Regions from separate parts of the Peribacillus sp. YIM B13482 genome, predicted to be linked through region 2. Evidence: predicted binding sites of a transcription regulator. Region 2 holds the regulator's gene; the other holds the start of a gene.
The links. The regulator NrdR, encoded in region 2, represses ribonucleotide reductase genes. The targets are predictions, from matches to a motif close to AACACNATATATNGTGTT.

Region 1 (16,682 bases), on a different contig from region 2:
TGTTGAGGATGGAAAAAAAGACCGAAAAAGGTTTAGAATCCGATGTTATTGTGTAAAACACCTATACACATTTTGATGATGAAAAGTCATATACTAAATTAAGGGAATAATCTTCATTAATTTCTAGTATTTTACATGGGTAATGTTTAAAATAAGCAAAAAATGCTTATGATGCTCTTAAGGAGGTGTCTTTGTTGAAACGTTTCATATCTTTCATGATATACGGAATCATTGCCCTCGGAGTCCTCGGACTAATGAGCCGACTATTTAATGACCCGATTGGCTTTTTTAGAAACATTCTCATAATAGCCATTGTCGCAGGGATTATTTATATGATTTATACCGGATTAACAAAGGGAAAACCAGTAAAAAAAGAGCAGCAAGCATTCCGAAAGGCTGCACGCCAATCGAAAAAAAGGCTAAAAAACCGAACTTCGAAAAAGGATAATGTGGCTAGCTTTTCTGCAGCAAAATCATCAAAAAAAATAAAAGTGAGAAAGAAAACGGATAGTCACTTAACCGTCATTGAAGGAAAAAAGAATAAAAAGAAAAATCGGGCTTCTTTTTAAGAGCCCGATTTTTTATGATTATTAATATGACCATCTCTTAAGGAATTCTTTCGTACACTGTCTGCCCTGATTCATCAATTCTCCCTTTTTTTCATCATTCAGATTGAAATCCATTGCAGATATTCCCCTCATCGGGATAAATACAATATTCTGGACGTGTTTCTTGGAAATATAACGTGCATCATGGGCATCTTTCATCGTTTTGAATAGTGCGGAGAACAATTCAAGCGCATTATCCACCACATGCGGTTTCCATATCTCATCGACACTTAGTCGCAAGCCTATGACCGGCCGTTCCTTTCTTACATGATCTGAATTGAATAACCACATTGGAAAATTGCTTAACACACCTCCATCAACAAAAAGGACCCTGCTTTTTCCGACATCAAGTTTGACTGGCTCAAAGAAATAGGGGATGCTACAACTCATTCTTACTGCCTTTGCCACTGGAAAAGTCATCGGATCAATTCCATAGTTAGATAAATCATCAGGCAGTACCACCAATTTCCCATGTGTAATGTCAGAGGTTATGATACGGAGAGATTTCGGCCGAACATCCTTAAAGGTGACTACATTCCTTTCGGCAAGTTTAGCGGCAATCCATGCTTCCAAAGCGTCACCTTTATAAAGGCCCAGTTTCCAGTATAAAAGGAGCCACTTGGCAAGCGGGATAGGCAAAAGACCACGCCTTTTATCCAGCATGCCGATTAAATCTATATCAAGAAAAAGCTGTTCCATTTCTTTTCCTGTGTACCCAGCGGCTACGAAAGCTGCAATTATGGAACCTGCACTTGTACCGGCTGTCCTATGGAATACAAATCCTCGCTCCTCTAATTCCTGCAGGGCACCCACTAAACCGTAGCCTTTTATCCCACCTCCGGAAAAAACGCCGTCAATAATCATAGCTGCCCTCCCCTAATCCGGTCTTTACATTTCTAAGCAGGATTAGAGCGATTTATGACAGTTTTATATGGAAAATGCCTTCATCAGGTAAAATACTGAATTTCCGCTTTAGGGAAAAATTCCGCTATATACCCACGAATGGTCGTTTCCAGTTCTGCGGCTTCTTCGGTTTGGTAAACATATTTGCCAATTCCATATCGGCCCCATTTATATTTGCGCTTCGTTTCGTCCAGTTCCAATTTTGTTTTCGGATAGTTTTTTTGAATTACTTTTTTAGCAGGGCCCGTAAATCGATGCTGGATTAGTTCAAAAGTCAAGTCAGGGATATCCACCCCTTTTAACGCCTCACTTAACCGTTCGAATAATTCATGGTAGCCCTCCTTCCATGCTTCATGACGATATATTGGAGCTACGATAAAACCTAAGGGATACCCGGCACCTGCCACTTTACGTGCCGCTTCCATTCTTTCCTCGAAACTCGAAGTTCCGGGCTCGAAATTCTTTATTACGTAACGTGAATTTATACTGAACCGAAATCTCGTTTTTCCATTATGTTCAGCATCCAACAGGTGGTCGACATGATGAAATTTAGTTACGAACCTTAAAACCCCATATTCACTTTTTCCAAAATACTCTATAGCCCTTTTTAACGAATGTGTCAAATGATCAATTCCAACGATATCTGACGTACAGGCCGCCTCAAAACGAGTAATATCAGGCTTTCTCTCATTGATATATTTTTCAGCTGCCTCAAAAATCTCCTCGAGATTCACATATGTCCTAATGTATGGCTTTGTTCCGAGTGTCGTCTGTAAATAACAATAATGACAATGCCCCATACATCCGGTAGCAAGAGGGATGGCATATTCAGCAGATGGCTTTGAAGAATCGAATTTCAATGTTTTTCTGATGCCCACCACAAGCGTCGACTTGGCGACACGATATTTTTGCTGATCATTTTCTCCAGGAAGATCCCTAATTTGGTTATGTGATGTTGTCTCACGGATTTCAATATTCAAATCCTCGAATTTCTTTTTCAATTCCCGGCCAAGCGGGTATTCCAATGCCCTAGGCTCGATATATACTAACTGTGGCATAAATGGTTTCATTTCGTTCTCCATTCTTTTATGGATTTGTTCATACTTTCAATCGAACTAGACAATCTTATTAATAAGGATAGTTTTTCTTTATTCTGTTATCCTCATGATTGTTTTTAATTGGAAATCCAAATGAAGGAGATGCAAAATGGCTAATAAACGAGAATTCTTGACAAACGGGATGGGGAAACAAACGATTACCGTCCAAACAGATAATAAATATCCTAATCCTAGGAATATCCCTGGAGACTCGGTCGATGAATTTTCGGTATTGAAGGATGGAAACCAATACCTGGCCGAAAAGGAAATAGGCCAACAAAATGAAAATGGTTGAATGAACTTAAAAGAGAAAGCCGGATTCGGCTTTCTCTTTTAATAAGTTTAAAATCTACTCGCCCGATCTATTTAAAAAAAAGCCGTTAAGATTAGCTTTTCAGCACACTTAACGACTTCCCTTCTAATAGCTTATAGCCCACATTTTAATTGTGCTCCGCAATTCGTGCAAGTATTACATCCGCCCATTTCCTGGACTTCGCCTTTACGGCAGACCGGGCAAGTATTGCCCACTTCCGACCCAATCGTAACATTCGTCGAACGCAGTTCATTTATCGTATCGACCAATACGACTTTTTTCTTTACTTCCACATCTGTCAATTCGTCCATTTCAAGCTGCTCGTCCATTTGGTTTTCTTCCGCTTTGAGCGTGAGAACCTGACTGTCACGGCTGCCATCCACATATACTGTACCGCCTTTTGCTCCGCCTTTATATAGACGTTCATATACTTTTTCAACTTGTTCGACAGTATATCCTTTTGGAGCATTGACCGTTTTACTGATCGAGCTGTCAATCCAGCGTTGAATGATACATTGAACATCTGCATGGGCTTCAGGAGCTAATTCCATAGCGGAAATGAACCATTTTGGAAGCTCTTCTGGATCAGCTTCTGGATGACGGTCCAAGTATTCCTGAACAATATCAGCCTTAACTTCAATGAATTTGCCAAGACGGCCACTGCGGAAATACGTGAAGGAAAAATATGGTTCAAGACCTGTTGATACCCCAACCATCGTTCCTGTGCTTCCTGTAGGAGCCACTGTCAATAAATGAGAGTTACGGATGCCATATGCAGCAACGCTTTCCCTGATATCTTCCGGCATTTTTTCCATAAATCCAGTTTGTGTGAAACGTGTTCTAAGCTCATCGGTTTCTTTATCCGTTGATCCGATCAGGAACGGGAAACTGCCTTTTTCTTTAGCAAGTTCCACGGATGCCTTATAAGCTGTAGTCGCAATCGTTTCAAACACCTTGTCAACCAGAATATTTCCTTCTTCAGATCCGTATTCCGTTTCACAGTAGATCAACAGGTCATGCAGACCCATTACACCAAGTCCAACCCGTCGCTCGCCCAGTGCCTGTTTTTTGTTTTCATCCAAGAAATAAGGAGTTGCGTCAATGACATTGTCCTGCATACGCACACCGACTTCGACGGTCTGCTTAAGTTTCTCGAAATTAACGGTTTTGCTATCTTTATCAGCCATTTCAGCCAAATTGACAGCAGCAAGGTTACATACTGAATATGGGGCCAATGGCTGTTCGCCACATGGGTTCGTAGCTACGACCTGTTGACCGTAGGCTTTGGCGTTTGTCATTTCATTAGCATTATCGATAAAGAAAATACCTGGTTCTGCAGAGTATGTTGCACAAATGTTTATTAAGTTCCAAAGTTCTTTAGCTCGGATTTTACGGTAAACACGGACTTTGTGCCCCATTTCCTCCCATTTACGAACATCACCGACTTTATGCCATTCTTGATTATAAGTAGCCATTTCTTCGGCATCATAGCTTTCAACATCAGGAAAACGCAATTCGTATTCCGCATCTTGTTCTGCCGCTTCCATAAATTCCTTTGTCAAGCATATCGAGATGTTGGCGCCCGTAAGAAATTCAGAATTATGGACACTGTACGTTCCGCCTGTACGGATCTTTTCCTCTGCATCCCTAATGATTTTTTCGCTAAATCCACCTAGACCGGGAATTTCCTTATAGTTGATGATTCCTTGATACATAGCCGTTTCCTGTTCGGTGTGCGGCGTGAATTTCAATTTATCCGTTGCATATTTCTTGATTGCTTCATCTTTAGTGTTTTCCACTAGGTATCGAAGGATCCTTGGATTTTGCATTTTAGAAATGATGAATTCTGCAATATCCGGATGCCAATCAGCCAGCATGATCATTTGTGCACCTCGTCTGCTACCGCCCTGTTCAACAAGATGCGTCAATTTCGCGATATCATCAAGCCATGATACTGAACCAGAGGATTTTCCATTAACCCCTTTGGCCAAAGTGTTTCTTGGACGCAGTGTCGATCCGTTCGTACCCACTCCGCCTCCGCGGCTCATGATTTCCATCACTTGTTTCCTATGTTCTGAAATCCCCTCACGTGAATCCGGTACGAATGGCATCACATAGCAGTTGAAATAAGTAACATCCGTATTGGAACCCGCACCATATAATACGCGTCCTGCCGGAACAAAATTAAGGTTCTTTAGTTCTTCATAGAATTTATTGAACCATTCCGTTCTTTTTTCTTCCGTGGTTTCCACTGAAGCCAAGCCCGTTGCATTACGTTTCGCAATTTGTTCATAGTATATTTCAAGCGGCTTTTCGATAATATCCAGCGGACGGTTTACAATCCCCGTCTCCACTTCTTCCGGATTATCCAATACGCCACGGAATTCTTCATCCACCAATACTTTGGCTTTTTTCGTTTCCCAATCTATTTCAACGATGTAACCGAGACCCCTTGCCGGGAATTTCGGATCTTCCTTAATCGTCAACACTACGAAATCGCCTGCCGAGAGTGTGATTTTTTCAGTATCCTTAAAAGAATAGCGGTCAAGCATGACTAGACGGGACACGCCCTTATGCGCCATTTTCATATCAGCAGTTACAGGGTGAACCTGGGGAAATAAAGAAATATCCTTATTCAACCTTTCTAGATCAACCTTTAAAGCTTCTTTTATTACAACCGACATAATTCCCTCTCCTTTATATGTTTCAAGATCCGTTCTTGCTGCCGCAAATCTATATGTAGCCTTACATGTCCGTTTCGCTTAACAAGTACCCTAAATTTATCATAGCGAAACCCAAAAATCAACATATAGTGTCGCATTAAATATTTCAACTACTATATATTGTGTTTGTTTTGAATAACATTTAATTTTGTCAAACGATAAATCAATTAATATAGTTAGCAAAAGGGAGGAAAATGTCGATTTATAATAATTTTTCATCAGATTTCAATTAATTTGGACCTTGCTTTTTCCCCATGCCTTTTAGGGCTTATCCCTGCAAGGAATAGCTTATTTGGTCAAACAAATCTGAAAAAACTTTTTTATTATCCACTTTAATTATCCTGCTTTTTCTATCTCATGAAATTCCATTCATCGCTTTCATATTTGCTTTCTGCAATGGCCTTCACTTCCTGCAATTGCTTTTCAGTTAGGACGTATGGCTCTAACTCGATCGAAAGTCCTTCGGCAAAACCTTTTTCAAAAGCTTCTTTCGCTTCAGGGATGGTAACCTTTCTTCCGGCAATGTCATTTATGGCCACAGCTTTATTTTTTAAGCTTTTTTGCATTCTCTCCTTAACCCTGTCATTTGAGAATTTAAATACGCTAAAGAGCTTATCATCATCAAGTTCAAGCAAAATGGAACCGTGCTGAAGGATGACGCCCTTTTGCCTGGTTTGAGCGCTGCCAGCGACCTTCCTGCCCTCGACGACCAGTTCATACCAGCTTGGAGCATCAAAGCAGACGGAAGACCTGGGCGTTTTTAAAGCTGCTTTTTCCTGATCGGTTCTAGGCACGGCAAAATAAGCATCCAATCCCAGATTCCTGAACCCCATTAATATTCCTTCAGAAATGACACGATATGCTTCAGTAACGGTAGTTGGCATCCCCGGATAGGATTCTGGAACGATTACACTATAAGTCAATTCATGCTCGTGCAGTACCGCTCGTCCTCCTGTTGGTCTGCGAACAAAACCAAGGCCCTGCCTTTTGACCTCTTCCATATCGATTTCCGCTTCTGCCTTTTGAAAATAACCAATCGACAATGTCGCTGGGTCCCAACCGTAAAAGCGTATGATTGGCGGAATTTCCCCTTTGCTTTGCCAGTTTAGCAGTGCTTCGTCCAGCGCCATATTAAACGCCGGTGAACAATATCCAGAATCTATAAAACCCCATTTTTCTTTAGTCATCCTTACCCCTCGTTTCAATAGACTGTTTTTCAATACCCCACAAAAAACTCACATGTAGTAGTTTAACAGACTTTAACACTCTAAAAAAGAAAGTGCTATCAAGTCGATGAAGAATTTGATGAAAATTCTTTTTGATTATTGGGTAAAGCAATTATATAATAAAGATTGTCTGTATTCGTTAAGGTAGAAGGGAGTTTTTATGTTTGGAAATATTATATACACTGCTCATCATCTTAGGAGTGGTTATTGCGTATTCACTTTTTAATTGGTACCGCCAGCGTAAAATCGTTAAAACATTAACACAGGACGAATTTATCGCTAACTACAGAAAAGTGCAGCTAATCGATGTGCGGGAACCGAATGATTTCGATAATGGTCATATCTTAGGCGCAAGAAACATCCCTATGACGCAAATGAAAACCCGCTTGGTCGAAATTAGGCCGGACAAGCCTGTATATTTGTACGCTCAAAGCGAAATCATCAGCGGAAGAGCTGCAGCCATGCTATACAAAAAGGGCTACAGGGAACTTTTTCACTTAAAGGGCGGTTTCAAGATGTGGACCGGGAAAATCAAAGCAAAGAAATAAGACCCCATCTCCGCATGGGCTCTTTTAAATTAAAAAGCCTTCATATGCATCATGCGGGCTCTAGGAAAATGAAAGTTAACTGTTCGACTTTAATGAATTCTTACATAAACATGAAAAATCCCCGCCGGCAGGCAGGGATTTTTTTCGTGTAAGCTATCAGTCTATGCTTGATAACGCAGAATAGGTTTTCTTGCAGCAAGAGTTTCATCAAGCCGCTTAATAACGGTTGTATGCGGAGCTTCCTGAACGATTTCCGGGGTTTCTTCCGCTTCCTTGGCAATCTGGATCATTGCATCGATGAATGCATCCAGCGTTTCTTTTGACTCGGTTTCAGTCGGTTCTATCATCATTCCTTCTTCCACGTTCAACGGGAAGTAAATGGTTGGAGGATGATACCCGAAATCCAGCAATCTTTTTGCTATATCGAGGGTCCTTACCCCTAATTTCTTTTGCCTGCGTCCGCTTAATACGAATTCATGCTTACAATGACGATTATATGGTAAGTCAAAAAATGGTTCCAACCTACGCATCATATAATTGGCATTGATGACCGCATTCTCTGTGACGGCTTTAAGGCCATCAGGACCCATTGAACGAATGTACGTATAAGCTCTAACATTTATCCCGAAGTTCCCATAGTATGGTTTTACCCTGCCAATGGATTGCGGGCGATCATAATCAAGAACGAATTGCTCATCTTGTTTAACAACAAGCGGTTTAGGCAAGTAGGGAATCAAATCCGACTTTACCCCTACAGGGCCGGAACCCGGACCGCCGCCGCCATGCGGACCTGTGAATGTTTTATGGAGATTTAAGTGAACCACATCAAAGCCCATATCACCCGGGCGTGCTTTTGATAGGACTGCATTCAGATTGGCTCCGTCATAGTAAAGCTTCCCACCGGCATCATGGACAAGTTGTGCCATTTCCAAAATGTTCTCTTCAAACAATCCCAATGTATTGGGGTTCGTCAGCATCAAGGCCGCCGTATCCGGTCCGACAACACGCTTTAAATCTTCAAGGTCGACTAACCCATTTTCATCGGACTTCACTGTAATCGTTTCAAGTCCGGCAACAGTCGCAGATGCAGGATTCGTACCGTGTGCAGAATCAGGTACAATCACTTTCGTCCGTTCTGTATCGCCATTCGCTTCGTGAAAAGCGCGAATCATCATCAACCCTGTCCATTCACCGTGTGCACCTGCTGCAGGTTGTAATGTCACTAGATCCATCCCTGTGATTTCCGTTAAATGTTCCTGCAAATCAAATAATAGTTCCAAGGCTCCCTGGACTGTAGTCGGGTCTTGATATGGATGGATATGGGCGAAACCGTTAAAGCGTGCCACATTTTCATTTATTTTCGGATTATATTTCATCGTGCATGAACCCAGCGGATAAAAACCCGAATCCACCCCATGATTCCGTTTGGAAAGTGCTGTATAGTGACGCATGATATCCAGTTCGGACACCTCAGGAAGCTCTGCCTCTACTTCACGGATGTAGTCGGCAGGAAGAATTTCTTCGAGCGGAATAGTTGCAACATCCATTTCTGGCAGACTGTACCCGATTCGACCGGAAGTGCTGATTTCAAAAATGAGTGATTGATCTTGATTATTCATGTTGATCCCCCAATTCCTGCGCAAGTGCATCGATTTCTTCTTTTGTTCTAAGTTCCGTTACCGCAACCAGCATATGGTCTTTCAGCTCAGGATAAACCGTCCCTAAATCGAAGCCGCCAATCATCCCTTTTTCAAAAAGGTTTTTATTGATTTCTGAAAACGAAGCAGGCAGTTTAATGACAAATTCATTAAACGAAGGACCGTCGAACATCACTTCTATCCCTTTTGCCTTTATAGCTTTTTTCGCATAGTGCGCTTTTTGAATATTTTGCACGGCCATTTCTTTGACACCCTTTTTCCCAAGCGCCGTCATTGCAACAGAAGCTGCCAAGGCATTCAACGCTTGATTGGAACAAATGTTGGATGTGGCCTTATCACGGCGAATGTGCTGCTCACGAGCTTGAAGTGTCAACACAAACCCCCTTTTTCCATTTTCATCCACCGTTTGACCGACGAGCCGGCCCGGAACTTTCCGAACAAGTTTATTAGTAACGGCAAAATATCCACAATGAGGTCCCCCAAATGCCGCTGGAATGCCGAATGGCTGAGCATCTCCCGTTACGATATCTGCACCGAGTGAACCTGGGGGTGTCAAAGCCCCCAGTGCAAGCGGATTACTGGAAACGATAAACATGGACTTGACGCCATGAATGATTTCTTCCATTTCTTTCAATGGCTCTATCCGGCCAAAAAAATTCGGATATTGCACAATCACTCCTGCAATGTCATCTTTCATTAATTCCTTTAAAGCAGCCATGTCCGTCACACCGTCTTTATAAGGAATTTCAATCACTTCCACGCGTTGCCCTTTGGCATATGTCTTCACAACTTCTCTTGATTCAGGATGAACTGCTCCTGAAATGAGAATCTTCTTGCGCCGTGTCTGACCTGAAGCAAGCATGGCCGCCTCAGCCAGCGAAGTCCCGCCGTCATACATGGAGGAGTTAGCTACATCCATACCCGTCAATTCACAAATCATCGTTTGATATTCAAAGATGGCTTGCAGCTCACCCTGTGAAATTTCGGGCTGATAGGGAGTATAAGCCGTATAAAATTCAGAACGGGAAAGAACGTGATCGACGATGACCGGTGCATAATGGTCATAGACACCCGCACCAAGGAAGGAAGCATAATTTTTAAGATCCGCATTCTTGGCAGCAAGCCTTGATAATTCTTTCATTAATGCAGGTTCCGATTTAGCAGGCTTGATATCGTATTCTCCTTGAAAGCGAACACTTTCAGGGATATCATTGAAAAGTTCTTCAACAGCAGGTACCCCTATAACTTCCAGCATTTCTTGTTTATCTTGCTCTGTCATGGGTAAATAACGATGTTTCATCTAATGACCATTCCCCTCTATTTACGTGGTTTTTTATAAAAAGGTGTTTGTATTATAACGGCTTTCAAACGTTTGGAACGGATTTCCACTTCAATTTCCGCATCCAGCACCGAATATTCCTTATCGATAAGTACCAATCCTACGTTTTTCTTCAACGTTGGTGATTGGGTACCAGTCGTGACCTCCCCAATGACTTTGTCCCCGCTGTAGACCTTATACCCATGACGAGGAATGCCACGGTCAATCATTTCAATTCCCACAAGCTTCCGGGGTGCCCCTTTCTCCTTTTGTTCAGCAAGAACGGCTTTCCCGAAAAAATCGGCTTCCTTATCCACTTTTACCGCAAAACCAATCCCGGCTTCTATTGGAGTAATGTCCGCTGAAAGCTCCTGCCCATACAGCGGCAGTTTCGCTTCAAAACGCAGGGTATCACGAGCACCTAAACCAATCGGCTGTATCCCTTCTTCCTTTCCGGCATCCATTATCGCCTTCCAAAGGGCAGGGCCGTTTTCACTGTCGCTATATATTTCAAAACCATCTTCACCAGTATATCCAGTACGGGATACCAACGTGGAGATACCATTTATCATGACATTCTCCTTGAACTTGAAAAATCCAATTTCACTTAAGGCAGTATTTTCTGAAAGTTTTTGCAATATCTTCTCTGCAGATGGTCCTTGAAGTGCAAGCTGTATATAGTCACTCGATACATTCGTAATTTGGGCATCTTCCGTTAGATTAGCTTGCAGCCAATCGAAATCTTTTTCTGTATTCGCTGCATTGACCACGAGCAGATAGTCGTCTTCCGCCCTTTTATAAACGATGAGATCATCAACCGTCCCGCCGTTTTCATAACACATGGCCGAATATTGGGCACCGCCCGTTTGCAGCTTTGATATATCATTAGTCAGCATCTTCTGTAAAAAGGAAAGGCTCCCAGGACCCTTAACATCAACTTCCCCCATATGCGATACATCGAACAGACCCGCTTTTGTACGTACGGCTTCATGTTCGTCCTTTATACCCGAAAATTGGACAGGAAGTTCCCAGCCGCCAAAATCAATCGTTTTCCCTCCGTATTCACGATAAACCTCAAATAGTGGTGTTCTTTTTAAATTGGTCAAAAAATGACCCCCCTCAGATTTTTTAAAATTAAATTGGCTTCATTATCAAAGCTTTTTGACCTTACGCATCAGATATTCTGATTCATGATGTGAAAAAAGCACAAAAAAGGACAGAGAAAGCCCGTTTGAGCTTTTTCTCTGTCCTGAAACCTGAAAGTTTACCTATATAATAGGTTTTCCCCTTTGGTGGCCGTCCCAAACGGGCGGCGCTCTCCAGAGTTGCGTCCAATAAGAGTTCTTTTGCCTGAGAGATTCACTGCTAAGTTTGCTCCTTCGGCGCTACATCCGTAGTCTCTCCCCTTATCTTCACCCGCATATTATGGTCTACCAATGAAATTAAGCGAATAAGCCCCACCCATTAGTAAAACCTTTGAGCATCATAGAATGCATTCTCTGCCAAATCTCCAAAAACTCCAGAAAAACGTTTAAATGATCTCCTTCGGTAATCATGGATAAAGCAGGTACCTATAGCCCATACTAAGAAAACGCGAACTGCAAAATCGATACAAAAATTCTTTTTAGCGTTTGGAAATTGGAATTTTCTAAATATACTTATATCCTACCCTAAGAAACTTATCTCTGCAATATCTTTTGAAGAGAAATATTTTTCTTACTTCACATATGAAATGTTCGGTTTTTGACCTTATATTAAGGAATTTATGATTTAAGAGGGAGTTATTTCTATGAAAATCAATATATCCTTCAATTCTGAATGGAATGACGAGTTTTTACAAAAAGTGGAAAATGATGGTCCATGGGGAAATTGGGAGCTTTATAAGTTGGCGGTTAAAATGGAGGAAAATCTCATCATTCCTGATTTTGAAGGTTTACAGGCACCCAAGCACCTTCCTCAGTTAACCCCGCTTCCCCATCAATTGGAAGCTGCAAAGCAAGTGGTGGAAAAGATGAATGGAAAGGCCATTTTAGCAGATGAAGTAGGTCTCGGAAAAACAATTGAAGCCGGCTTGATCCTAAAGGAGTATATGATCAGAGGCCTTGTAAAGAAGGTATTGATCCTTGTACCAGCTTCCCTTGTAACACAATGGGCTTTTGAATTGAATACGAAGTTTCATATTCCGGCAGTCGTTCAGAGAAAAAGTTATGTATGGGACTCCTGTGATGTGGTCATTTCATCCATTGATACAGCGAAACGCGCTCCACATCGTGATATCATTTTCAATCAGGAATATGACTTCATCATCATTGATGAAGCTCATAAACTTAAAAATAATAAGACGAAGAACTATGAATTCGTCCAAAATCTGAAAAAGAAATTTTGTTTACTCCTGACAGCTACTCCCATTCAAAATAAAGTCGAGGAAATTTTTCACCTCGTTTCGTTATTAAAACCAGGCCACTTGGGAAATGCCTCACTCTTTTCGGAAAAATATAAAGGGAAAGGCCGGAACATAATTGAAGATGAACACCTAAAGGAATTGGTCAACACTGTGATGATTCGAAACCGGCGGGCCGATACTGGTATTGAATGGACAAAAAGGCATGTGGAAACCATCACCATTGAATTTTCTCCAACCGAGCAGGCATTGTACGATGCAGTTTCAAAATTCAAACCTATTTCTGATGGAACAAAAGGAAGCGCCTTTTCAGCTCTCACTCTCCAAAGAGAAGCCTGCAGCAGCAGAGAGGCGGTCTTTTATACTTTAAAAAACATGAAAGCCAAATACGACCAGCCTACCCCTGACTTTTTGGCAAAGCTTGATGATTTATTTACAAAAGTGAATGAAACGGTTCAGAATTCAAAAGCTGAAAAAGCTTTGGAACTGATCAAGAAAATTGATGACAAAGTGATTATCTTTACCGAATACCGAGCTACTCAGCTTTATCTACAATGGTACCTTCAACAGAATGGAATTTCTTCAGTCCCATTCCGAGGCGGATTTAAACGTGGAAAGAAAGACTGGATGCGAGAATTATTCCAAAAGAAAATTCAGGTATTAATTGCAACAGAAGCTGGCGGGGAAGGGATAAACCTTCAGTTCTGCCATCACTTGATTAATTTTGACCTGCCATGGAACCCCATGAGGCTTGAACAAAGAATTGGGCGGATTCACCGCCTTGGACAGGAAGAGGATGTCAGGATTTATAACTTTGCCACGAAAAATACTGTTGAAGAACATATTCTAAAGTTACTATACGAAAAAATTAATTTATTTGAAAAAGTAATTGGTGAATTGGATGATATTCTAACCAAACTGGATATTAACAACATTGAAGAATATTTAATTGATGTGGTCGGGGAGTCCAAAACAGAGGGCGAAATGAAAATCAAGATGGATAATTTTTCATCGATGATTCAATTCGCTCAATCCATGAAGGAAGGTGAGGTTCATGCAGCAACAGGAAATTCATGATTTTTTAATAACTTACTTTAAAGCCAATGAATGTGAAATATTGGATAATAAACCAACCCACCTTACAGTTCAACTAACGATAGAAATGGATAAAGAATTAATGAACCGGCCCTTTTATTGGCACTACCTGGAAAAAACGGGTGGCATTCCGAACCCAGCCCAGATGACTTTCATTACCGATCCGGAACAAGCCCCACCCGACCTAAAGGGAGAAATGATTCATTTTGGCTCCCCTCGGCTCCATCAGATTATTCAATCAACAAAAAAGCTGGCAGGGTATACTAGACTTTTTGAGGATACTCCTCCATTAATGGGCGGGAATAATCCATTGTTTCCATGGCTTACCCTGAATGTGAAAATATCCTACCAATGCGATCGTAAAAAAGATACTTTTATGTCCATCGGATTGAATTTAATTTCGGGCGAGATCATGGAAGGATTTCACCATCGGGTTTTACCAATTAAGGTCACCCCAAAAATACCGGATTACTCGTTTACGCTTTCACCGCTCATCATGCCGAAAAGTGGATTGGCAAGACTGGATACATACATTAGAACGAGTTTCGAGAATGATGACCATTCTTGGGCGGAAGAAGCCATGCTGCGCTGGCAGAATGACTTGAACTTATTGGAGCATTTTTACAAGGACATGGACGAAAAAAGTGAGAGTTATTTTACCGAAAAAGAAGCATTAAAAGCTCAATACGAACCGAATATCCGAATATCCATCATCAACGGAGGTTTGTTTTACCTTTCAGATAGGGCGTTGGGATAGTAAAAACGATACTTAAAAAAACAGATGTCCTAAGTTTAGGACATCTGTTTTATTTTTTGATATTTTTCCTTACGAACATCGACAAAGCAAAAGGGACAATGCCAAACCAATGGGATATACCATGATTTTTATCCTCTTTTCTATGACGGCGCTTTTCTTTTCGTTCTTTTTTGGTCAAATTAAAATACTCGACAAGCTGTTGCGTCAGATATTTAATATAAGCGTTTGTAGACATTTAAAATCACCCTATGCAAAGTATGCCCGGCTAGCGCTTCTTTTAATCCTTCACTTGTTAGTTAAACACGTAAAATCGTTGAAAATGGGTCAGCGTTTTAAAAAGAGAGTTGATCTTTGAGTATTACATAGCCTGCTTTTCTATCCATTCTATCACTCTCCCCGCTTCTTTATCATATTGAATGATGACCCTGCCAACGCGGCCATTTTTAGTTGTGGAAGAAAATTCGAGATAGACGTAAGGACCGTCTTGCTTTGTTAAGGAATACCTCACCACACCATTTGGGTATGAGATTTCCCCCTGAATGATGTCCGGGATCACCTCCCCCAGCTCTTCCGTCACATCCTTAACGGCGAGATGTACAAGATGGTCGGCCACAAGCGATTCTTCCACTTCTTTATAAAACCTTTTATCGAGGATAAATTGATCGATCATCAATATCGTCAACATGATGAAAACACTTGCTACAATCATTACCATCGGGAAAACGACTCCTTTTTGATTATTCATCGACTTTCTTCACATTTTTAAAGAAAGGATGAAATCTTCGACTGAAAGTAGTCCCTGCTTTATCCGTTATATTTAAAACAATGACACCGCCATCCTTCTCGACCTGGAATTCCGAAATGTTCTGCAAGATGACCTCATGCCCCATACCATTCACTCGCCTTCGGACCTTATCCTCATATTGTTCAATGGATGATAATTGCTCACCTGAAAGCAAATATAATTTATTTCCCATTACATCCTGATCTATTGAACTCCGGACCTCCTGCTGCATTTGCATAGTAAAGACCTCCCACTCTTTAGGATGTAACTTGTCAATGGACCTCACCTGGGTATGAATGGTTGAAAAAAGTTCTAATACAAAAAGAGACGTCGTCATTAAGATCATTAAAGAAAAAAGCATTTCGATCATCGTAAAACCATCATTTTTTCGCAGCATCACAAATGGATTCATATTTACCAGATTCATCTTCATAACATACACACCCTTCAATCATCCCAGGGAAATCGCCATGGTCCCTCCATATCAATTCATAGGATTTTCTTCGGTAAATGATATCCTGTCCAACAGCTTGTATCTCCCCATCGATGAACGCCGTCAATCTTTCATATAATAAATGGTGGGCTTCTGTCCTTATGACAATATTTTTACGATGTGTCATCAACTCTTCAAGAATCGGTAAAATGGAAAGGACCACGAAAATACAAATGGAAAATGCGGCAATAATCTCAAGGTAGACGTAACCCTTACAATTTCTCAATCCTGAACCTCCCTTTACCGATATTGAGGACCAATTTGTACTTTCCTTTTGAAGTGTCAAGCATCATCGTTCCAGCTTTTGAAGCATTTCCATACTGATTAAAATGAAAGCTGAACCCTAATGTTCCACTTAAGAACTGTATATCCTCTGGTATGCTTCTCTCTAGAAGAGTTCCCTCCTTATAAGACGAAACACTATAAAACTTATTGGTATTATCAATATGGAGGTAAATCAAGCCCTCATGACTGATGGCATACTGTTGTGCGTAGAAAAGATCTTCATGGAATTGAGAAAGAAATAACCTGATTTCCATCCCTTTAGTGAAGCTTGGATATAAATTTGGGCTGATGGAAATCAGGAGTATAAAAATAACAAGGACAATAAGGGTTTCAGACAGGGTATACCCCCCATTGGAATGCCGTATATTAACTTCTCTCCTACTCAACGACCGTTACCTTTCCTTTGTTATCCAAACTAATATCATTCCCATTAGGGCATGATGTCTGTTTGAGATAGCCTTGACTTTCCAATT
Region 2 (16,682 bases):
GCCTCCGCTGACAGGATATGTGGCGGCTTGGAACCGATAATGCCAGTTACATCACCTTTACTTGTAACGATCGTCACGCGTTGGGCCAGCATGACCTGTGACCACCAGCCTCCTACCGGCTGAAAACGCAAAAATCCTTTATCATCAATTTGGGTAATCATGAAACCGACTTCGTCCATATGCCCCGTAACGACGATTTTCGGACCGTTTGCATCTCCCGTTTTCTTCGCAATCAAACTTCCCAGGCCATCTGTCGATATTTCATCAGCAAATGGTGTTATGTATTCGGTCATCACTTTTCTTACTTCACTTTCATTTCCTGCAATGCCCTTAGCATCCGTTAAATCCCGCAGCATTCTTAACGTTTCATCTAATTGAACCATGCTTTTACCTCCCTATTAATTACATTATAAGAATAATTATACAGAAAATCGATTGCATTAACAATCAGTAGCCTTGCTTTTGCCGTTCATAGTTCACTTCATTTTTACTTACATATGCTTTTTCCACATCCACTGCCGAAAATCCAAGCAACTCCCCTAAATGCAAATACTCAGCAAAAACCTTTTGGAAAGATGACTCTGTCAATTGCGTGCGAAATTCACTGATGTAGCCGTAAATGGCAGTAAATTGAGCTGTCAAATCCCTATGCTGCACCTTGAGGGAAGATGGGACTTCCGGCACGAATCCCCGTTCGATCCCGAGTGACAAAATGAAATGAATGCCATCCACATATTCAGCTAAAATCGTTTCTTTATCAGAGGGGCCTTTTAGACTCCAGAATTTAAAACATCTCGTTTCATTAGCCAGCTCGCCAAGCTCCACTAAAAGGGCAAGTATCTTACGTTCCACCAAGTCTTCAGCACCCAAATCATGCTTGGATTGTATATGCTCATCTAAAGCCGCCTGCATGTCCAATAATTTACCTATGTTCATTATCATCACTACTTTCTATCGTCTTCCTTTAAATTATATCAAATAAATGAAACTTATTAAAAACCCATACGTAAATGAAGGGAATCACTCTGTTTAGGGAGGTAGCTCCATGGTATTGATCATGCGGTTCATTATTTTGGCTCTCATCATCTTCTTAATATATACAGTCATCAAATACCTATTTAATCCGAAAAGAAAATTAGAGCTGGCACATGAACAGAAAAAATTCTTTTTGCTCGATGATACAGCCAATATACGAAAGAATTTTTTACTGACATACAACGGGGTGATGTTTGAAGGGGAAAAGTATTTAGGTACGACGGAACGCTCCTTTGAAGTCATCTCCATCTTCATATGGCCGAAAAAAGTGGCAGGCCTGAAAGGCTTGAAGCGAAATGACTTTTTAAAAATCGAGGCAGCCATAAAAAAACAATATCCGGATGCCGTCATTGATTGGAAAAGCCCAGTTAAGGAATTTTTGGAATAGTGAAAAATACCGCGCGTTATGAAGAGCCTTGAGAAACGAACTCAAGGCTCCATATTAATCATGTGAACGGAAAAATTCCTTCCATGGTACGACCGTCTGCTTCTCCCTCAATAAATATAGCAATAAGGTCAATGATAATAAAATAATGACGATCAGAGTCGGACTGAAATCTGCAATATAGTGGCCAAAAACCGTGTATACGAAGGCTACGGGGATATTAGTCATGAAGGATAGATAAAAATAGTTTTTCAATCCTTTATTGGATTCCAATAAGCAAAGCGACAAAAGATAAAAATGTATGAATGGTATTAGTCTCAGTACTGCAATTTGCCGGCTGTTTAGCTTTCGGTTTCCAAACAGCTTATTCTTAAGGCGCAGCAGCTTATCCTTTGTTTTCGGAAATTTGCCGATCACGAAATAAAAGGCCATACTGGACAACGTCAAACCGATTACGGAATATATGGTTCCTAAAGCTGCCCCGAATAAAACTCCGCCGGACATGCAAACTACAATGACGGGAATGAATAAAAATTGCCTTAATAGATGAAAAGTGATAAATATCAACGGTGCAAACACGCTGCCAGATTGAACGTAGCTCATCACAAGTGTCAGTTTATCATTCATGCTCTCCCTCCAGCTACTCTTTGCTGCTTCTACAAGCATATACATCATACGGGCTACATATTACCATTGTATGAATATCTTAATCAATAAGCCTATTTGAATAATCATCAATATCGGCAGGCCCCACTTGAAAGCGGCATGCTTCGTCTTATGGCGGAAATGCTTCATCCCCAGAAATGACCCTGTTCCTCCACCTATAACCGCCCAAAACCAAAGTGTCTTTTCGCTGATCCGGTATTCCCGATTACGCGCTTTCCTTTTGTCTACTCCCATTATGGCAAAACCGATGATGTTCGTGATGATCACATAAGCTACAATGAACCATGCTACTTGCATCCTCATCTCCTCCTTTAACTATGTAAAAAGCCACCCTCTTGAAAAGAGAGTGGCTGATATCAGTGAGACTTATTTGTCTAATTGTTGTTTAGCAGCAGTTGCTAATTGAGCAAAAGCTTGTTCGTCAGCAACAGCAAGATCTGCAAGCATTTTGCGGTTCACTTCGATACCAGCAAGCTTTAGACCATGCATTAAACGGCTGTAAGAAAGACCGTTGATGCGTGCTGCAGCGTTGATACGAGTGATCCAAAGTTTGCGGAAATCACGTTTTTTCTGACGACGGTCACGGAAAGCATAGTTTCCTGACTTCATTACTTGTTGGTTAGCTACTTTGAAAAGAATATGTTTCGCGCCATAGTAACCTTTAGCTAATTTTATTACCTTTTTACGACGTTTGCGAGTAACAGTACCGCCTTTTACACGTGGCATGTTATTTCCCTCCTATTTAACTCGATAAATCGAACTTATTTAATATTGTCTAGCATATGACGAATACGTTTGAAGTCACCTTTGCTTACAAGGCTAGCTTTGCGAAGCTTACGCTTTTGCTTAGTAGATTTGTTAGCAAATAAATGGCTTGTGTAAGCGTTAGAACGCTTAAGTTTGCCGGATCCAGTCTTTTTGAAACGTTTAGCAGATCCGCGGTGAGTTTTCATTTTAGGCATAAGGTATTCCTCCTCATTACAAATTACTTTACAATTACTTTTCAGCTTTTGGTGCTAAGATAATGAACATGCTGCGTCCGTCCATTTTTGGATGTTGCTCGATTGTAGCCACTTCTTTACATGCTTCAGAAAAACGAACGAGTACACGTTGACCAATTTCCTTATGTGTAATGGCACGTCCTTTGAATCGGATAGAAGCTTTTACCTTATCGCCTTTTTCAAGGAATTTAATACCGTTGCGAAGCTTCGTATTGAAATCATGTTCTTCAATCGTCGGGCTCAAACGAACCTCTTTAAGACTGATGACCTTTTGATTTTTACGTGCTTCCTTGTCTTTCTTTTGCTGCTCGAAGCGGTGTTTTCCGTAGTCCATGATCCGGGCTACCGGAGGCTTTGCATTTGCAGCAACTAAAACTAGATCAAGATTTACACGAGCGGCAATTTCCAATGCTTCGAATTTCGTTTTAATTCCAAGTTGTTCTCCGTTTTGGTCAATAAGACGAACTTCACGGGCTCGGATGCCCTCGTTTACCATCGCGTCTTTACTAATAGTTAGCCACCTCCAAAGATATTGGCGAATACGAATATTTGAATCAATTCGGTCACGCTCACAACTCGCTTACAGGATTTAATCATAATAAAAAAGTGTGGATGCATGCTGCACCCACACTGATAGACTCATTCAGAAAGATCCAAATAATCAAATCATGACCTGTTAACTGCATTGCTTGCGTCAACCAGGTGAGAAGCGGGTGCTTCTTCTTTTCCTCAAACACGTATTCAATTCACTTTAGAAATATATCATAAACACTGATGACTTGTCAAATGCTATTTTATACGTTTTTCACAACAAAATTAATATTATCAGACATTCTGTTATTTGACAATACGTTTTTTAAAGTAATTTAGACAAATAGTATTCGTCATGATAGCTTTCATCGAAAAATAATGAGTCCCGTTTCGTTCCTTCTAGTTCAAAACCCATCTTTTTATAAAGGGAAAGTGCCGGTTCATTGTTGGCAATAACGGTCAATTCAAGGCGCCGGATTTCATATTCAAGTGCTTGCTCCTCCATTTGTTGAAACAGCTTCGTACCGACTCCTTTTCCTCTCTCTTGTTCGGAGATGCCGATAACAATTATGGCAGAATGCTTTGTTCTGCTAAGATTATTGCCCAATAAGATGAGATACCCTATCAAGTCGTCGCCGCTTGCTGCAACGAGGAAAACGGAGCGGGGGTTATTTTCAATTTGCTCGATTTGCCTCTCCAATTTACTCTCCGTTGCTTTTCTTTCCCCCGGGTTGTACAACATGAACCCGGAATCTTCAACATGATTGATCAGAGCTGCCAATTTCCCTGCATCTTGCCCCGTAGCCTTTCGAATTTCCATCTCTTCCACTCCCTCTTTTTTTACAGGCCATACGGATAGAACCATCAAATGTTAAGAGTTTTCTTTCGCCTTTTTCCTTTTCTCAATGGTGTCCCAAGAATATAGAGCTATCCAAAAAATCAGGACCGGGACAATCGCATATTGCCGATAACCATCCAATAACAATAAGATGATGATGGCAAGGAATGTTGGCCCAAATAGATAAGAAAATTTCTTTTTCATGCTGACCCTCCTTTTCATTGCCGGACATATATTCACATGATGGTTTCATTTTATCATGCCTTAATTAAAAAGAGGGACACAACGATATGTGCCCCCCTTTTGCTGTTAACGGCTTACTTCCGCTTTAATCGCCGCAACAAAATCTTCAAAAGCGATTGTTTCCGATTTTTGTTCACCGTATTTTCGTACATTCACACTGCCTTCTTTGGCTTCATTGTCTCCAACAACCAGCATATACGGGATTTTTTGCATTTGTGCTTCACGGATTTTATAACCGATTTTCTCGTCACGTGTATCCAGGTTGACACGAATGCCTTGCGCTTTAAGTTTTTCCTGCACTTCTTTCGCATAATCCAGGTGCACTTCAGGTGAGACCGGAATCACTTGTGCTTGGATAGGTGCCAGCCAAGTCGGGAATGCTCCCTTGTATTCTTCGATCAAGTAAGCGACGAAACGTTCCATTGTGGAAACGACCCCGCGGTGGATTACAACCGGACGGTGCTGCTTGCCGTCTTCACCGACATAATTAAGATCAAAACGTTCAGGGAGCAAAAAGTCAAGCTGAACAGTGGAAAGCGTTTCATCTTTCCCTAAGGCAGTACGAACCTGGACATCAAGCTTAGGACCGTAGAATGCCGCTTCACCTTCCGCTTCAAAATAATCAAGACCAAGTTCATCCATAGCACCTTTTAACATGCTTTGTGCTTTTTCCCACATGGAATCATCATCGAAATATTTTTCTGTATCCTGCGGATCGCGATATGACAGACGGAATGAATAATCCTTGATATCGAAATCTTTATATACTTCCTGAACCAGGTTCACAACACGCTTGAACTCTTCTTTGATTTGATCTGGACGGACGAATATGTGCGCGTCATTCAATGTCATCCCACGTACACGTTGAAGGCCGGAAAGGGCACCTGACATTTCATAGCGGTGCATCAAACCAAGCTCGGCAATCCGGATTGGCAGTTCGCGGTAGCTGTGGATACTGTTTTTATAGACCATCATGTGATGCGGACAGTTCATCGGACGCAGGACAAGCTGTTCGTTTTCCATTTCCATGACAGGGAACATGCCGTCCTGGTAATGATCCCAGTGTCCAGAAGTTTTATAAAGGTCCACGCTTCCCATTACAGGTGTGTAGACATGGTCGTAACCAAGGCGTTCTTCCTTATCCACGATATACCTTTCGATTGTCCGGCGGATGGTCGCGCCTTTTGGCAACCACATCGGCAATCCTTGTCCCACTTTTTGTGAGCTCATGAACAAGTTCAATTCTTTACCGATTTTACGGTGGTCACGTTCCTTCGCTTCTTCGAGGAAACGCAGGTGTTCGGCTAAATCTTCTTTTTTATAGAAAGCCGTTCCGTAAATGCGCTGAAGCATTTTGTTTTTGCTATCGCCTCTCCAGTATGCACCAGCGATGCTCAATAGCTTAAATTCTTTGATTTTTCCGGTTGATGGAACGTGAATTCCACGGCAAAGGTCAAAGAATTCCCCTTGCTCATAGAGCGTTACTTGCTGATCGGCTGGAATCGCATCGATCAACTCCAGTTTATACTCGTCGCCTATTTCTTTAAAACGGGAAATGGCCTCATCACGACTCACTTCGATGCGGGAAATTTCCAAGTTTTCGTTGACGATTTTCTTCATTTCTTTTTCAATCAATGGCAGGTCTTCAGGAGTCAATGATTCCTCCAGATCCATATCGTAGTAAAAACCGCCCTCAATGACTGGCCCTACACCGAATTTGGCGTTTTTGTACAAACGTTTGATCGCTTGTGCCATCAAGTGTGCTGTACTGTGACGCAATATTTCAAGAGCATCCGCTACGTCCTGTGTTACGATTTCGATTGTGCCGTCTTGTTCAATCGGGCGTTTCAAATCATATAATTCACCATTGAATTTTCCAGCAATGGATTTTTTCCTTAAACCAGGACTGATGGATGCAGCGATTTCTTCAGTTGTTGTGCCTTTAGCAAACTCCTTGACAGCTCCGTCAGGAAAAGATATTTTCAGTAATTCAGACATTCCGTTTCACTCCTTCTTATTGTTCAAACAAATTAAGGGTTTTTGATTCCATTACAACACAAAAAGCCCGCCCCTGTATAAAACAGGGACGAGCTTAGTAATAAATATCATTAACCCGCGGTTCCACCCTCGTTCCATCTTGCTTTTCACGGCAAAACGGCACTTGTAACTTGGTAACGGCAGCTTCCCGTCAGCTCATATTCGCAAAATGCCTGCTTTCCGAGCCGAAGTTTAAAGGTGGTAAGTGTTCCATGCGAATAGGAAGCTTACAGCCTGTTGGCTCCCCTCTCTGATAATCGGCGACTAGAATACCCTTGTCCTCATCATAACTTTTAGTTTTTTAATAGTATGTAGGAAATTATAATTTGTTATACAGTGAAAATCAAGGTTAATTTTCTTTTTACGAAGAAAGATTATTCAAATGCATTTGAAAAGGACGAAAGCGGCAGGACGGTCGCCCGTTCTTCGAAAATCCTTGAAATGGTCTGAATCAGCCCTTCTTCCTTGTCATCGGTATAGATGCACAAGTTTTCAGGAGCAATCGATAAAAGCGGGGCAAGTATCACCGTATCGAGAAAAAGTGAACTTTTGGCAAGAAGCCTCCTGTCGATCATACTATTGATTTTTGGACGGTCGAGTTTGCTGAATTTCTGATCATAGAAATGAAAACCATCCCGGTTGACCAAGTGAAGCTTTCTTAATTTCGACTCCTGCCCATGAAGGCAATCACGGAGAGTGGCAATGAAATTTTGATAGTCCTGTTCTAGCTTATATTCATCAATCGCCTTGACGACATACTTTTCCAAAGTTTGCTGAAATGATTTTAAACGGAAGGTCGTAAAAGAATCGAATGAAAAAGATACCTTTCCAGCCAAGATGCTTTGAAGTCCTTCCTCAATCAATCGTTTCTCCGTACTGAATGCTTCCTCTTGATTCCTGGCTCTTTCCACCTCGATGATTGATGATGCAATTTCAATGATGGCTTCTATTTCTTCCCGTTCCCGATAAAAAAATTTACCGACTATTATTTGCTCCAGAACAGGAAGCGTCTTTTCTTCCAATAAAAAAGAATGAAATGCATCACGAAGCAGAATTAGCCACTTATCACCTGAAGACTCCGTCATATCCACATGCATGCCTTGTTGCGGAAGAAATCGAATGTATGCTTGAAATTCTGCCCCCAGTGGATGGACAGAAACGAAATCCAGTAATTTCAATGCCTCTGAATCGTTTTGAAACGAAATTTGCACTACGACATCCCCCCTTCCCCCTTGCTTCTTTTTTCATGTATATGGGGATGGGGACGTGTTTAGAAGTGGGATGGACCTTGTAAGAAGAAAAAAGTGACCTCCATTAAGAGACCACTTTTCTTCATCTTCTCCGATTCACGCCATCAAGCTTGACCGGCTCCGCTAAATATTGAATTCTTTCCAGTACCCTGGCCGCCTTCACTTCTTCCTTTTCACCACGCTGTGAAAAGGTCAGGTGATTCTCCAGGCCATTCATGTCAAAATTCGAAGTGAAAAACGTCGGAAGGTTTTCCAGCATTCTAAATTGCAAAATCGGGCCAAAAACCTCATCGCGTCCCCAGCTTGTCATGGACTCCGCTCCAATATCATCCAGCATGAGGATCGGTGCCGTTTTCACCATCTCAATTTTTTCATTGACCGTATTGTCACCTATCGAACCCTTAAGTTCCCTCAAGTAGTCAGGTACATAGACAATAAGGGAGGAAATTTGCCTTTCTGCAAGTTCATTGGCAATCGCACCTAATAAATACGTTTTCCCAACACCGAATTTACCATATATATATAAGCCTTTTTGCCTTTTGCCTGGTTCATACTCCATAATGAACGACATCGCTTTACTTAAAACACCTAAGCGTTTGTTTTGATCATCCGTTTGAGTGAAGTCATCAATGGTCGCCTTTAAAATATCCTTCGGCACGTAAAGGCTGCGGATCAATTTTTCACGTTTCCGCTTTTCATCCTCTGCCAATTTCCGCGGGCAGATTTCATAATGCAGATTCAGGGCCTTCCCTTGAACGACCAATTTGGGATAATACCCCTGCATCATATTGATGCAGCCGTCCAAGCTTGGACATTTATCGCACTTATTGCTTTGTGAAGTGAACTCATAAAGCTTCCCCAAGTTTTTTTCGATCATGTCTTCCGTGACCGTCGAACTGTTGGCATTCAAAAATAACCGCACCTGTTCATCTTCAAAAATCTCCTGTTTCAGCTTTTCATAACGCTGTTGAAATTGGTTTGTATTGGCCAATTTATTCAGGGATCTATTAATCTTTTCCATCGTTCATTTCACCTCCTGCTTTCCACTGCTTCCATTTTTCCTGAAGCTCACGTTTCTGGGCATTCAATTCGGGCTGATCCGCATTCTGCTCTTGCTGTGCTTCTTCTTTTTTCTCAAGCCACTCCGGAACCACTTCTTCCCGTATCGTCTTTTTCCGGCCGCCCTTCGCAGCATTCCTGCTCCCTTGAGCCCAGTCCTGATATTTCCGGTGTTCATTTTTAGCTAGTTCCATCGCCTCGATGACGGTGGAGACCTTCAGCCGTGCCCAATGGCCTGCCAATTTTTCCACATAGCCCTTCGTGAACTTCATATCCGTTTTGAGCATGACATATTCAATCAAGACATTGACGACACCAGGATTCAGCTTTTGGTTGATCATCACGCCCTCCACCACTTTCAAATCACCGCTTGATGGCTCTGCGCCGCCGGACAATTGCATTAGCCGCTCCCGTGGGGATATCGTCTCCAAATGCCGGATTAGCTCTTGTTCCTGTGTTTTCGGTTCTTCTTTTTGGGTCCGTTCACGAATCGGCTGCACCCGATTGACCAGGGAAGGCATGTCTGCCTGCCGTTCGATCTGATACCAGTCCCTTGCCGCCTTCCTGAGCATTTCCTCATCGATCTCATCATCCAATGAAACGGCATCCATTACTAGTTTTTGCATTTCAAGCGGATCAATGCCATATAAAAAAGCAAGTTTGGCAATCGTACTTTTAATTTTCGGGGTAAAGGCCTTTTTCGGTACGATCGAAGATTTCATCCCGGCTAATAAAAGTTCAAAATCGAATAAGTTGTCAAATCCCGAAGGCTCGACGCCATCCGTCCGGTCGATATATTGCTGATCAGGAATGGGGTTCCATTCGTTTTTTGCTTCATCCGTTACATATAAAGAGTCCAAATGATCTGATGAGAATACCTCCGCAAAAGATTTAGTCACACCTTCATATTGATCCGTTAAGATATGATCATCACAAAAGAATCTCTTTAACCGGTTGAATTGTGCTTTACCGATCTTTTTGTATAAATAAATATTCAGCATTCCATCCGTGAAGAACTGTTGGGGGGAAAGCGGCGGATTTATCTCATAGATAAATTCCTTTGTCTCATTTTTCGATTTCTTATATACATTCAACAAACCGATTCCCTCAAGTAAAAGCCGGGCTTCGTAAATATCACCTAACTTAAGGCCGATTGTATTCATTAATTGATAATGTGAGGAGGTTTCCGACCATAGCCTGTTTTCCTCCAACTCACTCCATAACGTCATATATAGGCTAATACAGATAGGTCCAATAAGAGGTTGATAAAGTCGGGTAAGTATTTTCCGATCATAATCATGAAGCAGCCCCGCAGATGAGACCAAATATGAATCAGCTGGGAGCAATTCTTGCCAATGCATTGACATCTCCATTCAAACCTTTCAAAAGATGTAGTGAAAAAAGAGCCAAAGTAAATCTTCAGCTCTACTTTCTTTCTTTATTTATTAAATCTTTCAATTCATCGATAAAGACATTGATATCTTTAAATTGTCGATAGACGGATGCGAATCTAACATAGGCAACCTCATCGACTTCTGCCAGCTTGTCCATCACCATTTCGCCGACACTGTCGCTTTTCACTTCCGATATGCCCTGGTTGCGTAGTTCTTTTTCTACATAACTGGTAATTTGCTCTAGTTCTTTCAAGGGAACCGGACGTTTTTCGCAAGCCCTGATTAAGCCACGCAGGATTTTATCACGACTGAACTCTTCCCGTGTACCGCCTTTTTTCACTACAATGAGCGGTGTTTCCTCCACCTTTTCAAATGTCGTGAATCGAAAACCACATGCCTCACATTCACGGCGTCGTCGAATCGATTTACTTTCATCGACTGGCCTGGAATCGAGCACTCTTGTTCCGTTATATTGACATGATGGGCATTTCATCATTATCAGCTCCGTATTTTATGTAGGACTCCCCTATCTAAATGTTCCCCAAGGAATTACTTTTCTATCTTAATCTTATATTAAAAGGAACGGCCAGTACAAGTAAAAAGTGTAACTTCCAGCAGCAGGCACTTTTTGTCACGCACTAGAAGCACCGTTATCAAAGTCTTTGTGCACTGGGATACTTCCCCTTATAAATTGAAGCAAGATCTGATTCATTGCATTAAAAAAGAGATGCACCCATGGCATCTCTGTGTATACGTGTTTTTTATAGGGCACTTATATTGGCTTTTTTCATTTGTACAGGACCTAATCCACGTGGTAATTCTATGTTCTCGCGTGTTTGCGCATTCAAAGCTTCTGCAATATAATCTGCCGCAATATTCGGATCCAAGTTACCGCATGTATAGACATCAATGCTGGCATAGCCGTGTTCAGGAAAACTGTGAATCGTTAAGTGTGATTCAGAAATGATGACAACCCCACTAACTCCTTGTGGAGCAAACTTGTGAAAGGCAACTTCTCGTACCTCTGCACCTGATTTTAAAGCAGCATCAACAAAAATCTTTTCAATCAAATCGATATTGTTCAGTTTCTCAAAGTCACAACCCCAAAGTTCAGAAATTACATGTCTACCCATAGTTTCCATAGTGTAAGCAGTTTCCATATTAAGCTTCCCCCTTACCATGATTAAAAAATAAGTCTGATAACTACCACGGGGGAAAGTTAGTCCAAAGAGGTCCTAACCCTTTAAGTAGCCATCATGCAAACCGCTTTTGAAGAAGTTCACGATTCATAGTATATATGGTTTAAATTTTTTTTGCAACTCCAAATTGAATTTTTGGATAGATAAACTTTTTATGTAATAAAGATATGGGGGAGGTCCCAATGTGGGGCAAATTCTGTTTTCGTGTGTTTATTCAGCGCCATAAGGCAGCCAGAAATTGATGATCAATGAATTAAAAATAGTCTGCTAAAAAAATTTAGCAGATAGACAAACTCGATAATAATTGAGTTTGTCTACTGTTTTTTATGTTTTTAATATTTGGCCGTTTATTGGAACGTGGGGCACTCGCTTTCCGCGGGCGGTCCGCCATTGCGCCTGTGGGGTCTCCCTTTGACGCGCTTTTCCCGAAAGGAGCCTCGAACACCCGCTCCAATCAACTTTGTTTTAAGATAGAATCCTTTTACCTATAGTCTATTTAAGGCAGAGAACAAGGGGATTAAGGACAGTTCAACTAATCCTGAAGAGTAGCTACTATGTGAAAGATGAACGAACAAAACAAGTTTGCCTATTCGTTTCATGCAGCATCGAACTTCAATGCATTTTTGTCGGGGACGATACGCATGATCGTCATATCTTAGAGCCTCTGGTTGAACCAGTGAATTCCAGAAAGTTCGAAAACCAGGAGAGTTTCCGCAGATGCAAAGGAAAAGCATGGTATGCGCTGGGTCACTATTCTCTCTAACTGCTTCAAATCCAATAAAAAATCAAAAAGGTTTCGGAATGTGACCATTCCGAAACCTTTTTGTCTACAAACTGGGCCCGCTAAAAAATTTAGCAGGCTCGATTTTTTCATTATTTTACTGATAATTCAACTTCGGAGGTTTTTTTCAACTCGGATGCAACTAATTTTACAAGGTCCACTACCCGGTTGGAGTAACCCCACTCATTATCATACCAAGCCAGGACTTTAACTTTCCTGTCACCAATCATCATCGTTGTCAAACCATCGATGATGGCAGAGTGAGGATTAGTTTTGAAATCACTGGAAACCAAAGGTTCCATCGTGAATTCCATGATTCCTTTAAGTTCATTTTCTGAAGCGTCGATGAACGCTTGATTCACTTCATCAATCGTGACATCACAGTTTAAATCCACAACAAGGTCGACTAGGGACACATTAGGTGTCGGTACGCGTATCGCCATTCCGTGAAGCTTGCCTTTTAATTGAGGCAACACCAATGAGATCGCTTTTGCAGCTCCTGTGGTCGTAGGAATGATGCTTTCCGCAGCGGCACGAGCACGTCTTAAGTCTTTGTGCGGGTTGTCGATATTATTTTGATCATTTGTATAAGAATGTATCGTTGTCATTAAACCATTGTTAATGCCGAATTTCTCATCAAGCACTTTTGCAACCGGTCCAAGACAGTTAGTTGTACAAGATGCATTGGATATGACAAAATGCTTGTCAATTTCCAGAACTTCCTGATTGACGCCCATGACAATGGTAACGTCTTCATTTTTACCTGGTGCTGATAAAATCACCCTTTTTGCCCCTGCCTCTAAATGAAGAGCCGCTTTAGAACGATCATTGAATTTTCCAGTAGCTTCAATTACAATATCTATGTTCATCTCTTTCCAAGGCAATAGCTTTGGATCGCGGTTATTTATCAATTGTACTCGGCGGCCATTCACTACAAGTGAATCATCTTCCGCTATAATGATACCGTCGAATTTACCATGTATCGTATCATACTTTAGTAAGTGTGCTAAAGTTTCAGCAGGATAGCTTGCATTAATGGCAACAATGTCCAAACCCTCATCTAATATGGCCTTTCGGAAAACCATTCTTCCAATTCTCCCAAATCCGTTAATTGCTATTCTTGAATTCATTGTTCGGACCCTCCTGAAAATATTAATGTTATACTTATTACCTCTCACATGTAATTAGTATAACATAATTAGATTGAAATGTGCTAATAAAAATGCGGATTGTTTTATTTTTTCAACACAAAAGGAAGAAACCCGAAGATTTCTTCCTTTTATCACAACTATATGACATGCCATTCGCTAAGCAGGGCCTTCACCTGCTTCTTCGTTTCCTTAATGTCCCCATTATTATCGATGACGGCATCCGCTAAAGCCTTTTTATCAGCCAAGGGCATCTGAGAATGGATCCTGGCAAGCGCATCCTTCTCAGATAGACCATTCCTGTTCATTAAACGTTCCAATTGAACTTGTTCATCGACATATATCAAAAGCGTCTTTTCCACCATGAATGTCAGCTTACTTTCAAATAAGAGCGGAATATCCATGAATACCGTTTCTTCCCCTGCAGCGAGTGCCTCTTCCGTTTTGAGGCGCATCCAATTCCTGACGGCAGGGTGAACGATGCCATTCAATAGCAATCTCTTTTCCTGATCATGGAATATTATCGACCCCAGCTTTACGCGATCTATATTCCCATCCGCCAATAAGATATCTTCTCCAAACGCCTCCACAACTTGATGATAGGCGTCTTCACCTGGCTCAACGACAGCACGGGAAGCCAGATCTGCATCTACAATCGTGAATCCGAGTTCCTGTAAATAGAGGCTGACACTGCTTTTCCCGCTGGCGATGCCTCCAGTGATTCCGATGATTTGTCCCATATGCTCCCCCTTTTAAACCATGTATCATAACTTGAATAAGCCGATTATAATTAATAGTACACCTGGAAGAAAGGTTAAATGCTGGACAACTTTATTATTCGAAAGCAATTTCCCGCTTTGCAGTCCGCTCCAAATGAAAATTGAACTCATAACAGCGATGCATACTGCGAGGATAATCGGTGAAATCCCGATCATGGCTGCTCCGACTCCAGCCCCGAACGCATCCAGTGAAAGTGCAAACCCCAAGACAAGCGCTTCAACACCCGTAATCGTACCTGATTTATCAAAATCGGCATTCAATGGTTTTTGTAAAATATTAATGGCTACCCCAAGTGATTTAATTTCAAAATTAAAGATGATCTTTTCATGATATCTATCATCTTTCAAATCTTTGTCAGGCCTAAAGTATTGGTATACCATCCAGGCACCAAGAAAGATGAGGATGATGCCCCCGGTTTTTTCAGCCGCCCCGATAGATATGAGCTGACTGATGAATTGACCGATGACCATCGCTATGCCTAAACTCAAAGCAGAACAAAATGAAATGACCGCTATTGACTTTAAGGGGATTTTCATCTTCCGCATACCAAAAGTCAAACCTACGCCAAATCCGTCAATACTAACTGCAAAAGCAAGAAAAATAATTTGTAGCCACATCGGAATATTACTCCTTCCCTTCTCGTTGCTACCCTAGTATATGGTAGGAGCCCATCCGATGTGTTTTTAAAAAACATTAGTTAAATAAGCGGCTGGCACAACGGGCAAATATGTGTGCCGCGTCCTGCAACAACCAGCTTTTCAAGTGGCGTGCCGCATGTTTTGCATTCCTCACCCTTTCGTCCATAGACATTCAGTTCCAACTGAAACATGCCGATTTGCCCTTGAGAGTTGAGGTATGAACGAATCGTACTCCCACCCTTTTCCACCGCTTCACCCAATGTTGCAATGATTTCCGCATGCAACTTTTTGATTTCCTGCAAGGATAGTGAAGAAGCTATTCTCTCCGGATGGATACCGGAACGGAATAATGACTCGTCCACATATATATTCCCAATTCCAACGACAACCGTTTGATCAAGGAGAACCGGCTTGATTTTCCTGTTGGTTTTGGCCAATTTCGCACTTAGCCCCTCGACAGTAAATTCTTCAGATAACGGTTCAGGTCCTAAATGCAGCAGCGGCAACCGCTCAAACTCTTCTCCTTTGGCAAACAGGTGCATCGTTCCGAATTTCCGGACATCCCTGTACCGAAGCTCACTGCCATCCGTGAAAGTGAAGATCACATGTGTATGCTTATCGTATGGCTCTTCTTTTGGATGCACCCCGTATTTCCCCTCCATCCTTAAATGCGAAACCATCGAATAATCATCCAAGGTGAAAATGAGGAACTTGCCCCGACGACCTATACTCTGAATCGTTTGCCCTCTTAAAGCATCCTGAAACTGTTCGACAGGCTCAGGCGCTTTAATGATCTTTGGCCAAAAGACGGACACTTCCTTGATCTCTTTTCCAAGTACGAGCTGCTCTAACGTTCTTTTGACTGTTTCCACTTCTGGAAGTTCTGGCATTACAATCACCTATCTTTTATTATTTGGCATCAAACCATGTTGGCCCGAAAGCATAATCCACTTTAAGGGGCACGTTCAATTCAATGGCATTTTCCATTTCCTCCGGAACGATGACCTTAAGGATTTCGAGTTCCTCGGGAGGAGTTTCAAAAATCAATTCATCATGCACCTGAAGAAGCATTCTCGTTTTCAGCCCTTCACTTTTCAGGCGCTTATTCATATTTATCATCGCAAGCTTGATGATATCCGCGGCACTGCCTTGAATCGGTGTGTTCATCGCTGTCCGTTCGGCAAAGCTCCTGATGTTGAAATTCCTGCTTGTAATCTCAGGTATATAGCGCCTTCTTTGCAGCAAAGTCGTGCTATACCCTTTTTGACGTGCCTCATGTATACTTTCTTCCATATATTCCTGAACACCAGGAAAGCTCCTTAAATACTTCTCGATGAACTCTCCAGCTTCTTTTCTCGTGATGCCAAGACTTTGCGATAGCCCGTAGTCACTTATACCATAAACGATTCCGAAGTTGACGGCTTTTGCTTGGCGCCTCATGTTCGACGTGACTTCCTCCGCCTTTACATGGAACACATCCATCGCTGTCCTTGTATGGATGTCCATCCCGGCTTGGAATGCTTCCACCAATCCGCTGTCATTGGCGATATGCGCCAGCACGCGTAACTCGATTTGCGAATAGTCCGCAGCAAAAATGATCCAATCCTTTTCGGAAGGAATGAAGGCCTGCCTGATTTTCCTGCCTTCTTCCAGTCTGATAGGGATGTTCTGCAGGTTGGGATCTGTAGAACTTAATC

Region 1: a site for NrdR is predicted at 5,754-5,771, ahead of ACFX4L_RS03035 (vitamin B12-dependent ribonucleotide reductase). Genes of this name have one in related genera too.

Annotation. Positions count from the first base shown of each region.
Region 1 covers NZ_JBHZPF010000003.1:10,152-26,833, reverse strand. Annotated here, with positions in the region: gene ACFX4L_RS03060 (DUF1385 domain-containing protein) at 1-56, shown strand, start outside; gene ACFX4L_RS03055 (SA1362 family protein) at 195-569, shown strand; gene ACFX4L_RS03050 (patatin-like phospholipase family protein) at 591-1,472, opposite strand; gene splB (spore photoproduct lyase) at 1,556-2,581, opposite strand; gene ACFX4L_RS03040 (hypothetical protein) at 2,718-2,903, shown strand; gene ACFX4L_RS03035 (vitamin B12-dependent ribonucleotide reductase) at 3,035-5,605, opposite strand; gene ACFX4L_RS03030 (lipoate--protein ligase family protein) at 5,995-6,831, opposite strand; gene ACFX4L_RS03025 (rhodanese-like domain-containing protein) at 7,035-7,418, shown strand; gene gcvPB (aminomethyl-transferring glycine dehydrogenase subunit GcvPB) at 7,580-9,037, opposite strand; gene gcvPA (aminomethyl-transferring glycine dehydrogenase subunit GcvPA) at 9,030-10,376, opposite strand; gene gcvT (glycine cleavage system aminomethyltransferase GcvT) at 10,394-11,500, opposite strand; glycine riboswitch at 11,637-11,719, opposite strand; glycine riboswitch at 11,723-11,810, opposite strand; gene ACFX4L_RS03005 (DEAD/DEAH box helicase) at 12,184-13,872, shown strand; gene ACFX4L_RS03000 (YqhG family protein) at 13,850-14,647, shown strand; gene ACFX4L_RS02995 (YqzE family protein) at 14,697-14,882, opposite strand; gene comGG (competence type IV pilus minor pilin ComGG) at 15,006-15,392, opposite strand; gene comGF (competence type IV pilus minor pilin ComGF) at 15,385-15,864, opposite strand; gene ACFX4L_RS02980 (hypothetical protein) at 15,812-16,150, opposite strand; gene comGD (competence type IV pilus minor pilin ComGD) at 16,137-16,595, opposite strand; gene ACFX4L_RS02970 (competence type IV pilus major pilin ComGC) at 16,588-16,682, opposite strand, start outside.
Region 2 covers NZ_JBHZPF010000002.1:119,758-136,439, forward strand. Annotated here, with positions in the region: gene ACFX4L_RS02110 (M42 family metallopeptidase) at 1-383, opposite strand, end outside; gene ACFX4L_RS02115 (dUTP diphosphatase) at 448-936, opposite strand; gene ACFX4L_RS02120 (hypothetical protein) at 1,046-1,423, shown strand; gene ACFX4L_RS02125 (TVP38/TMEM64 family protein) at 1,478-2,047, opposite strand; gene ACFX4L_RS02130 (DUF1294 domain-containing protein) at 2,108-2,383, opposite strand; gene rplT (50S ribosomal protein L20) at 2,453-2,812, opposite strand; gene rpmI (50S ribosomal protein L35) at 2,848-3,048, opposite strand; gene infC (translation initiation factor IF-3) at 3,083-3,583, opposite strand; ribosomal protein L20 leader region at 3,682-3,818, opposite strand; gene ACFX4L_RS02150 (GNAT family N-acetyltransferase) at 3,944-4,438, opposite strand; gene ACFX4L_RS02155 (hypothetical protein) at 4,490-4,660, opposite strand; gene thrS (threonine--tRNA ligase) at 4,766-6,697, opposite strand; gene ytxC (sporulation protein YtxC) at 7,111-7,947, opposite strand; gene dnaI (primosomal protein DnaI) at 8,069-9,007, opposite strand; gene ACFX4L_RS02175 (replication initiation and membrane attachment family protein) at 8,994-10,406, opposite strand; gene nrdR (transcriptional regulator NrdR) at 10,471-10,932, opposite strand; gene speD (adenosylmethionine decarboxylase) at 11,201-11,581, opposite strand; partial or broken gene ACFX4L_RS02190 (IS5/IS1182 family transposase) at 12,116-12,317, shown strand; gene ACFX4L_RS02195 (glyceraldehyde-3-phosphate dehydrogenase) at 12,512-13,549, opposite strand; gene coaE (dephospho-CoA kinase) at 13,708-14,307, opposite strand; gene ytaF (sporulation membrane protein YtaF) at 14,332-14,964, opposite strand; gene mutM (DNA-formamidopyrimidine glycosylase) at 15,045-15,875, opposite strand; gene polA (DNA polymerase I) at 15,895-16,682, opposite strand, start outside.